2 regions of the Brevibacillus choshinensis genome follow, and region 1 is predicted to be linked to the other one. Evidence: riboswitches for the same ligand, from Rfam matches in the RefSeq annotation. Region 1 holds a riboswitch; the other holds the start of a gene.
What was found. Region 1 has a riboswitch for S-adenosylmethionine ahead of JNE38_RS02650 (methionine ABC transporter ATP-binding protein). Riboswitches for the same ligand answer to the same signal wherever they lie in the genome.

Region 2: it holds a riboswitch for S-adenosylmethionine, as region 1 does, so the genes downstream of both, JNE38_RS05835 (ABC transporter permease) here and JNE38_RS02650 (methionine ABC transporter ATP-binding protein) in region 1, are expected to answer to the same signal.

What each region holds. Positions count from the first base shown of each region.
Region 1 covers NZ_CP069127.1:481,201-485,942, reverse strand. Annotated here, with positions in the region: gene JNE38_RS02660 (MetQ/NlpA family ABC transporter substrate-binding protein) at 1-645, opposite strand, end outside; gene JNE38_RS02655 (methionine ABC transporter permease) at 701-1,366, opposite strand; gene JNE38_RS02650 (methionine ABC transporter ATP-binding protein) at 1,367-2,380, opposite strand; SAM riboswitch class I at 2,485-2,603, opposite strand; gene JNE38_RS02645 (Ger(x)C family spore germination protein) at 2,743-3,903, opposite strand; gene JNE38_RS02640 (GerAB/ArcD/ProY family transporter) at 3,884-4,742, opposite strand, start outside.
Region 2 covers NZ_CP069127.1:1,075,676-1,080,417, reverse strand. Annotated here, with positions in the region: gene JNE38_RS05845 (ABC transporter ATP-binding protein) at 1-442, opposite strand, end outside; gene JNE38_RS05840 (ABC transporter permease) at 456-1,403, opposite strand; gene JNE38_RS05835 (ABC transporter permease) at 1,408-2,340, opposite strand; SAM riboswitch class I at 2,450-2,554, opposite strand; gene JNE38_RS05830 (DoxX family protein) at 2,772-3,182, opposite strand; gene JNE38_RS05825 (M56 family metallopeptidase) at 3,256-4,107, opposite strand; gene JNE38_RS05820 (BlaI/MecI/CopY family transcriptional regulator) at 4,111-4,536, opposite strand; gene JNE38_RS05815 (DMT family transporter) at 4,637-4,742, opposite strand, start outside.

The DNA.
Region 1 (4,742 bases):
GTAGTTGGTGTTGATCAGCGCCAGGTCCACTTCTTCCAGTACACGTGGCAGCATAGCTGCTTCTACTTCTTTGAATTGCAGGTTTTTCTTGTTCTCTACGATGTCTTTTACGGTTCCGCTGATGCCTACGCCCTCTTTCAGCTTGATTAAGCCGTGTTTCTCCAGAAGAGCCAGCGCGCGGCCGTTGTTGGTTGGGTCGTTTGGCAGAGCGATTGTTGCGCCATCAGCCAATTCGTCGATTTTCTTGATTTTCTTGGAGTATGCGCCGAATGGTTCGATGTGCACCGCTGTCACTGGTTGCAAGTCCATGTTTTGGTCTTTGTTGAACTGCTCCAGGTATGGTTTGTGCTGGAAGAAGTTTGCATCCAGTTGTTTTTCGTTTACTTGTACGTTTGGTTGTACATAGTCGGTGAATTCCTTGATTTCCAGGTTTACACCTTGATCTTTCAGCTTAGGCTGAATGTATTTCAGGATTTCTGCATGCGGAACGGGAGTAGCACCAATTTTCAGGGTTACTTCTTGGCCGCCTTGGGAGCCTTGTGCACCGCCTTCAGCTGGAGCTGGAGCTGTTTCAGGCTTGCTGCCGCAAGCTGCCAGAGAGAATGCCAATACAGTAGACAGTACAGATACCACTAATTTCTTCACGGAAAATCCCCCTTTTTTTCTTTGCTTCTTGTAAAGCTTTATCTATGGAAAGATCTTACTTGCGGCTGAATTTCAAGACCAGCCTGTCCCCAAAGGATTGCAAGATCTGCACCAACACGAGCAAAATCACGACAGTAACAATCATGACATCAGTCTGGAAGCGTTGATAGCCGTAGCGAATCGCCAGGTCACCCAGACCTCCGCCGCCGATAACCCCGGACATGGCGGTGTACGATACGAGCGTTACCGTCGTAATCGTAATCGCCGCGATCAGACCGGACCGCGCCTCGGGCAGCAGGACATTCCATACGATCTGCCAGTTGGAGGCACCCATCGATTGAGCCGCTTCGATCACGCCTTTATCCACTTCACGCAGAGAGGTCTCTACCAGTCTGGCGAAGAACGGAGCCGCACCGATGACCAACGGCGGGATTGCCCCCAGCACGCCTAAGGATGTGCCCACGATCGCTTTGGTGAATGGAATCAGCAGGATCATGAGAATGATGAAGGGTACGGAACGCAAGATATTGACGACAATCGAAGCGATCGAGTAGAACGCGCGATTTTCCAAAAGCTGACCCCGAGATGTGAGGAACAGGATGATACCGACCGGCAAACCGATCAATACCGCAAACAAGGTAGAGAACCCAAGCATGGTTAGCGTTGCCCCGGTACCTTCTGCGATTTCACTCCAGTCCACATTTTCCAGCGTCAATCCCATTTAAATCACCTCCACTTCAAGGCCGCGCTGCCGCAGCGTTTCAATTGCACGCATGCTTTGCTGTGCATCGCCTTCCAGCTCAACAACGAGCTGACCATACGGTGTATCCTTCATGCGCGAGATCGTTCCTTGCAAGATGCTGAATACCGTACCGGTCTCTTGCATGGTCTGGAACAAAATCGGCTGATAGGTTTGCTCTCCGAGGAAGGTGACTCGTGCGATGGTTCGATTGCTTGTCGCTTTTTCATGAGCGACTGCTTCACGCAGTTCTGATGAGTCCGCTACCTGCTCCACGAATTCCTGAGTGGTCGGATGCTGAGGCTTCAGGAAGACCTCAAGCACCTTGCCGGACTCAACGATGCGACCTCCGTCAATGACCCCGACACGGTCGCAGATCGAGCGAATGACGTGCATCTCATGCGTGATCAGGACGATCGTCAATCCCAGCTTGCGGTTGATATCCAGCAGCAATGCCAGAATGGAATTGGTCGTCTGCGGATCCAGTGCGGATGTAGCCTCGTCGCACAGCAGCACCTTTGGATCGTTTGCCAGCGCACGGGCGATCCCCACGCGCTGCTTTTGACCGCCGGACAGCTGCGATGGGTATTTGTCCCGATGCGCTTCCAGCCCGACCAGCTTCAACAGCTCGTCCACCTTTTTGCGGATCTCTTGCTTTGGACGCTTTGCCAATTTCAGCGGAAACGCCACATTGTCTCCTACCGTTGCCGAAGACAGCAGGTTGAAGTGCTGAAAAATCATGCCTACCTGGCGGCGCTGTTCCTGCAGCTTTTGGTCATCCAGACGGGTCAGATCTACCCCATCCACAATCACCTGTCCAGCAGTAGGACGCTCCAGCAAATTGATGCAACGAATGAGCGTACTCTTACCGGCACCGGAATGCCCGATAATCCCGTAGATTTCTCCCTTTTCTATCGTCAAATCGATCCCGTGCAATGCGGGAATCGTCTTTCCTTGCACTTGATAGCTCTTTTGCAAATTACGCAATTGAATCAACGAGTCCACCTCCCATTCAAGTACTTCTATGATCGATAAATAATGAGCCCCTTTTTCAACAAACGAAAAAGGGGCTGCAACGTCTATAACGTTCGCATCCACCCTTCTCATCTATCAAGATCCATTCAATCTTGTAGGAATTGGCACCGCGACACCCATGTCATTGACTTGGGCCGGTTGCCGGGCTTCATAGGGCCTGTCCCTCCGCCTCTCTTGATAAGAAAGATTTCCACGTATATTATGTTCATATTTCGCATTTCAATGTTTCCGTGATACAAATCGGATTATATCCCTTTTGAAAAACGTACGTCAATAGAAATACGAGGAAAAAATGTTTTTTTGCAATGCAAATTAATTGATACTTAATCCATAACACCATTTCGAATGATGGTTGCGTCCACCTTGAACCTGAATGTGGCCTCCTTGAACATCTTCCGCCACTCACTGGTCGTCATCTTTCCCATTCCCCGGCGATTGGCTCGGTAGATCACCCCAAACCCGGCCGGATCCACATCCATCTCCTGCATTCTTTTCACGATTCGCTGCAGCTTCCCCTCCATCTCTTTTTCCAGCGCTCGTTCCATCATGCTCAAAATGTCTGGTTCATCCACTTTCAAGGGGACTGTCAATTCCAAAATGCGCGCATTCAACTTGATTTTCACATCAAAGTGGGCGGGTGACTCCTTCGTCAGCTTGACTCGCGATTTAGAAGAGATGGTGTCAAAAACGAGCTGCACATCCTTCGCTTTATTTTTCAGATGCTCCACATGCTTGCCAAACACTTCGGACGGAACAGCCGTGTCGTAGCTGCCAATCCTGAACTTTCCATGGATCATCTTGATGAGAAAGGCCTCCTTGGGACTGATCCACCCTACATAGCGATCGCCTTGAAACAGAGCGACTCCCTTGATTTGGATCTCGTTTCCCTTTCTCACGATGTAGGGTAGCTGCGGATCTATCCCGTGATCGTAGTAAGCACGGAAGAATTCGTGCATCGTGGTAGACGGGATTTTCTCCCCCCTCACGTTCTGCTCGATCATGCGGTACATGTAGATCCCGATGTTTCCCAGTTCCTTGTACGGATAAGTGAGCAAATCGTAGGTGTAGCCCTCATACACGCACAGATACAGCCGGCTGGAGATGGACGGATCCCGATAGAGAGTGTCAACGATGCTTCCCAATCCCTGTTTGGCCAGCGCCTCGTTGTACAGAGCGACACGCAGCTGACCACCCAGCACTCTCTTGTCTGACTGTAAATTCGCCTGGTCCCGGATGCCCTTGCTTGTCTTCGCAACAGCAGAAATCAACTGGATTTTTTCTTTTGCTTCCGGATTGATCGAAGGCATGACGATGGTTCCCCGAGTGTTGCCGTCTTTTTGCAGATCATAGCCGACGACGGTCACCAACCCTGTCTCGTCGAAGATCTGCCTGTCCGAGCAGCCCGTGATCAGCAGGGTCACTGCACACCACATGCTCAAAAACCGTTTGCCTGTCCCAAACGAACTATTCGTGGACTGTCGCATCAGCCGTCCCCTCCTTCATGCGCCTTTTCCGTTGCTTCCATTTGACCAGCACAAAAAGCAAGAAAGGGTACAAATACGCCGTATACATGCCGATTTTGGCAAAAATGTCGTTCAATTTATTGATTTCATTTCGGCTTACGAGAAGCAGGGATATGAAATAAATGACGGGTACGATCAAAATCATCGTCTTTCTCAAATTCCACCCAAAGAGACGCTTGAATCCGCGTGCAGATGACCAGATGAAGACCATGATATTGGGGAGAACCACGAGCAGCCAAATGGAAATCGCGATCAACTCGAACCGTTCCAGGATGGGGAAATAAACCATCTTCTTCAGGTTAAGTGTCGCCCAGATCGTCCTGACGAGCTGTCCTTGGCTAAAAAATACCAGGGATACGATCATCACGAATGTATAGATGAGGTTGGTGACCAGCACCCCGGTCTGGACGCTTCGGGGAAGCCTCTCCTTATTTTGAATATACGGATAGATGGCGTATAAGATCTCGAAGCCGATGCTGCTCAAGGACATCCCGATCATTCCTTTGAACAACTGACCTGCGTTCGCTTCCAGGATGGGGAACAGATACTCCCACTGCGCAAATTGCAGCGGATAATACAAGTCGCAGACAAGCCAGATGGTCACGCTCACGGAGAAGAACGTGTACCCTGCCACCACCCTGATTCCACCCATAATCGTGTAGACGGCGAGAAGCAGGATGATAGCGGACAAGACCCAGGTCGGCAGGTTGGGGAACACCCAGGTCTGGACGACTTCCACATATGTACGGAGAATGACCATTGCTGATAGGAAAAAATAAATCGAATAAATCACCCCTAAG
Region 2 (4,742 bases), 590 kb from region 1:
ACCGTCTCGCCGCCTCTGAAATTCCCACCTTCTCCAGCAGCTTTTGCGCTTCTTCCCTTGCTTGCGCCTTCGCCTGCTTTCGATGCTTGATCAGACCTTCGGCAATCTGCTGACCGATTTTCATCGTCGGGTTCAGCGAGGTCATCGGGTCCTGAAAGATCATGCCGATCTGCGAGCCGCGAACCTGCCGCCATTCCTGTTTCGTCAGTCTGGTCAGCTCATTCCCGCGATACCGGATGCTGCCGCTTTTCACCTGACCGGATCGGGGTATCATCCCCATCAAAGCCCGGGCGGTCACACTTTTTCCACAGCCGCTTTCCCCTACTATTGCCAGCGTCTCTCCCTCCCTGACGGAAAAGGAAACCCCTCTTACTGCCTGCACCTCTCCGCCGTAAGTGCGAAAGGAGACGCGCAGCTGGTCTACCTCCAACAATGGCTTCACGATGTACTCCCCCTCATTTCCTGATCCGCGGGTCCAGTGCATCCTGCAGACCGTCCCCGAGTGCGTTGCACGCGAACATGGTAAGCGAGATCATGAATCCCGGAAAAAACAGCCGCCACCACTGCCCGCTCAGCACAACCGCCAGCGCGTCGTTGGCCATCGTTCCCCAACTGGCCGTCGGCGCTTGCACGCCCAGCCCGAGGAAGCTGAGAAACGACTCGGCGAAGATCGCATGCGGAATCGTAAAGGTCAGGTTGACGATGATGACGCCGATTGTATTGGGCAGCAGATGCTGGAGGATGATCTTGGCATGCGAGGTTCCCAGCTTTTCAGAGGCCAGCACAAACTCCTGCCGTTTGATCTGCATGATTTGCCCTCTGACCAAGCGGGCCATGCCCACCCAGCCGGTCAGCGAAAGGGCAATAATGATCGTTGCGAGTCCGGGCTCCAGAATCACCATCAGCAGGATCACCACCAGCAGATACGGGATGCTGTAGAGAACTTCAGCCATCCGCATCAGGATATTGTCCACACGGTCGCCCAGCTTGCTCCTTCCTGCCATGTATCCGGAAATGCCGCCGATGCATACTCCGATCACCAGGTCGATGGCAGCAGCAGCCACACCGATAAACAAAGAGATCCGACCGCCCATCCAGGTACGCGCCCACATGTCACGGCCCAGGTCATCCGTTCCAAACCAGTGCTCGCCCGACACCTGCAGATTCCCCTGCGTCAACGACTGGTCATGCGGGCTGTAGGGAACGAGCATCGGTCCGATGATCGAGAGGGCCACCACTGCCGCGAGCAGGATAAACCCGAGCATCGCCAGCTTGTTGCGGCATACCCGCTGCAAAACCTCCTGCCAATACCCAAGACTGGGACGTTCCGAATGTTCTTCGGTTATCCGGCTCCGGTCGAGTGGTCGAAACAGGGAATCCAGTTGTGTTGCCTGATTGGCCATAAAGCTACTTCCCTCCGCTCGTCAATCTGATGCGCGGGTCAATCACCCGATACAGCAGGTCGATGATGTACAAGGTAAAAATGAGCACAAAGCTGTAAAACACCGTCATTCCCAAAATCACAGGATAATCGCGGTTAAAAATGCTTTCCACGAAGTATTTGCCGAGCCCGGGAATGGCGAAAATCTTTTCCACCACGAAGGTACCGGTCAGCAGATTGGCAAAAAGCGGACCGATAAAGGTAAGCACAGGCAGCATGGCGTTGCGCATCCCGTGTCTGACGACGATGGAAAAGGTGCCGAGCCCTTTCGCCTCTGCGGTGCTTATGTAATCCTGCTGCCAAACCTCAAGCATGCTGGCTCGTACGAAGCGGGCGATAATGGCAAGTGGTCCGATGGCGAGCGCAAGCGTGGGAAGGATCGAGTGCTCCCAGCTCCCCCATGCGGCGACGGGCAAAAGCTCCCATTTGACCGCCATGTACTTGATCAATAGCGGCGCCAAAATAAAACTTGGGACGGAGATCCCGATGATCGCTGCGAACATGGACAGGAAATCCAAGCTCCGATTGTGATAGAGTGCCGCGATGATTCCGAGTGTGATTCCACCAGCCAGCGCGACAACAAACGACTGGATTCCCAGAACAGCCGAAGCGGGAAAGCCCTCTGCAATCAGCGTGTTCACGTCCCTCGTCTTGGACTGGATGGATGGTCCCAGGTCAAATTGCAGCAATCCTTTCAGATAAAGCAGGTACTGTACCGTGATCGGCTGATCCAGGTTGTACTCCGCCCGCATGTTTTTCACCACTTCTTCCGGAAGCATTTTGGCGTCAGACGCGAACGGGTCTCCCGGAATCAGGTGCATGATCGCAAACGTCACCGTGACAATGATCCACAGCGTAACCAGCATGAGAAAGCCACGCTTGACCGCATAATGAAACACGTTGTTTCCTCCTTTGCACAATACAAATTAAAACGATGCGAATACTATGAATTAGGTATATAGAAAGCCCCTCTCCGAAAAGAAGAGGGGCGATTTCACGATTCCCACCTTCTCATCTCTCAGAATAACTCCGCAGGATTTGGCACCGTATGGTTAATCAGACCAAGGTTGCCGGGTTTCATCGGGCCAGTCCCTCCACCGCTCTCGATAAGAATGTTCTATAAAATTAAATTTCATCCACAAAATTCATTTTTATCTTATCATTTTACTCGGATATGTCAATGCAGTTCAGTTACAATTGATTTTTCTTTATTTATGAAATTGCAGTCCGATCCTAGCCTCCCAAAGCATAAAAAAGAAACCCCGAAAACCCGGGGTTTCTCTCGCTCCCTGCCGATTGTTCAATCGGCTTTTTTCTTTGTCTCACATTCTTAATACGCTTTCTCCGCCTTTTTCTGTCCGATGGGCAGCAGTTTATCGACTGACAGAAGCGGACTGCCTGCCAGAACCAGATAAACGGACATCGCGAGCAGAGAGAGGTGCAATTCGTTGCCTGTGAAGAAGCCTCTTTCCGACGGCATGACGAACATGACGACGATCATGATCCATGCGAACAGCAGAGGAACGATTCGTGTTCCGAGGCCGATGAGGACGAGAATGCCTCCGAACAGCTCAATGGAAGCCACGACATTGGCCATCCAGCCTGGAATGCCGAGTGACGAGAAAAACCCAGCCGTGCCTTCGAGCGCCTGAAACTTGTCCAAACCGTGATTGATAAAGACAATTCCCAGGATGACCCGAACCAGCAAAGCTCCTACTTCCTGCATCGTTTTCGTATTCATATTACCTTCCTCCTCAAAAGGGGCTTGTCTATTCGTTTTAAACTACACAATGTAGTGTAAACCCGTAAAAAAATCAGGCCATAGAGACCCAGAATAGCTGACTTAACAAGATGATGACACTAACGGAAATAAAAACTGAGATTGTCGGCAGCTGAAAAGGTACCTCTTTCTTCGGGTCAAGCAGCCGCTGGATTCGGTAATTGATCGCAGTATCGGCAAAGGAAACATGAGCAGCTTGCATGACAGGCATCGTTTGTCTTTGCTTGACCAGCTTCAGCAAGGCACGTCCCAGATCTGCCATCCCTCCCGTTTGTTCCATCGCGTGACGGTCAGCCAAAACCTCTCTGACCACTTTATAATTCGTGTGTATATGCTTCAATACGGGGAGATACCAAAAAACGGTCGACAGCAAGGAAAGCAGGAACACCTTCAGCGGATCCGCATGCTCCTCATGGTAGGCCTCATGATGAATCACTGCAGCCAGCTCTTTTTCATCCAGCAAAGAGAGCAGCCCCGTAGACAACACGATTCGGCGGCGCAGCAGGCCGACAGTAAAGGCAAGCGGCTCGCGGCTGCTGACCACAATCACATCGTCCTTGCCGATTCGATACCTTTGGTTTACACGTGCAGTCTCACGTTCATCCAGACACTGCATGAGGGTTGTCTCAAAACGACGGCAGAGCCGAATTTGTCTGATCGTCATCCATACGGCCCAGGTAAACGTGTACAGGACCAGTGCGTCAAGCAAATAACCAGCAGAGGAAAAGCCAAGCGAGTGGATCGTCGTTTTGCACAGCTGCAGGAAGTTAAATTGCAGATCCCACCCCATCATGGTGTAAAACAGGTACATGCCCATTTGAATATAGACGAGTGCGGCCAACGTAAGCCCCGACAAAAAGAGGATTCGCGATCGATTTTCCCACATGGATCATTTTCCTTTTTTCAACAGATTGATTTTCTCTTCCAGCTTTTCCAAAAGAGCCGAATCCACATCTTCCAACTCATCGAGCATATGGCTGACAGCGAGCGGTCCAAACTCCTCCATGAGCTCGTGGGTCAATTCTTTGGATTGATTGTTTAGAAAATCGTGCTTGGACTGCACAGGCTGAAACAAGGATGTCCGTCCTGCCGCTCTTTTTTCCAGGAAGCCTTTTTCCACAAGCCGGTTCATGACAGTCATCACCGTGTTGAAATTGACCTGCTTGTCCGCTTCGAGCTTCTGCTGCACATCTTTGATGCTGAGCTCAGCCTCGTGTTCTTTTCCATCCCACAAAATGTCCATGATCTTCGCTTCAAGAGGGCCGAAGAAACGGTTCAAGCCACTCTCCTTCATCTTAAAGTGTTGCAGTTTCATTGCAGTCACCTCACACTACCCATTGTAGTGTTGACTTCCCGGGAAGTCAACAGGGCCCGGAGCATTTGCCGCTCCGAGCCCTTGTCTTCTCCGTATTCTGTCAAGCATCATAGGTCGCTGGAACGGTCCGCTTCTTGCCGCGGTAGTTTACGAGACAAATACTGAGGACAATTAACCCCAAGCCTGCCACCAGCGTGTACGTAAAC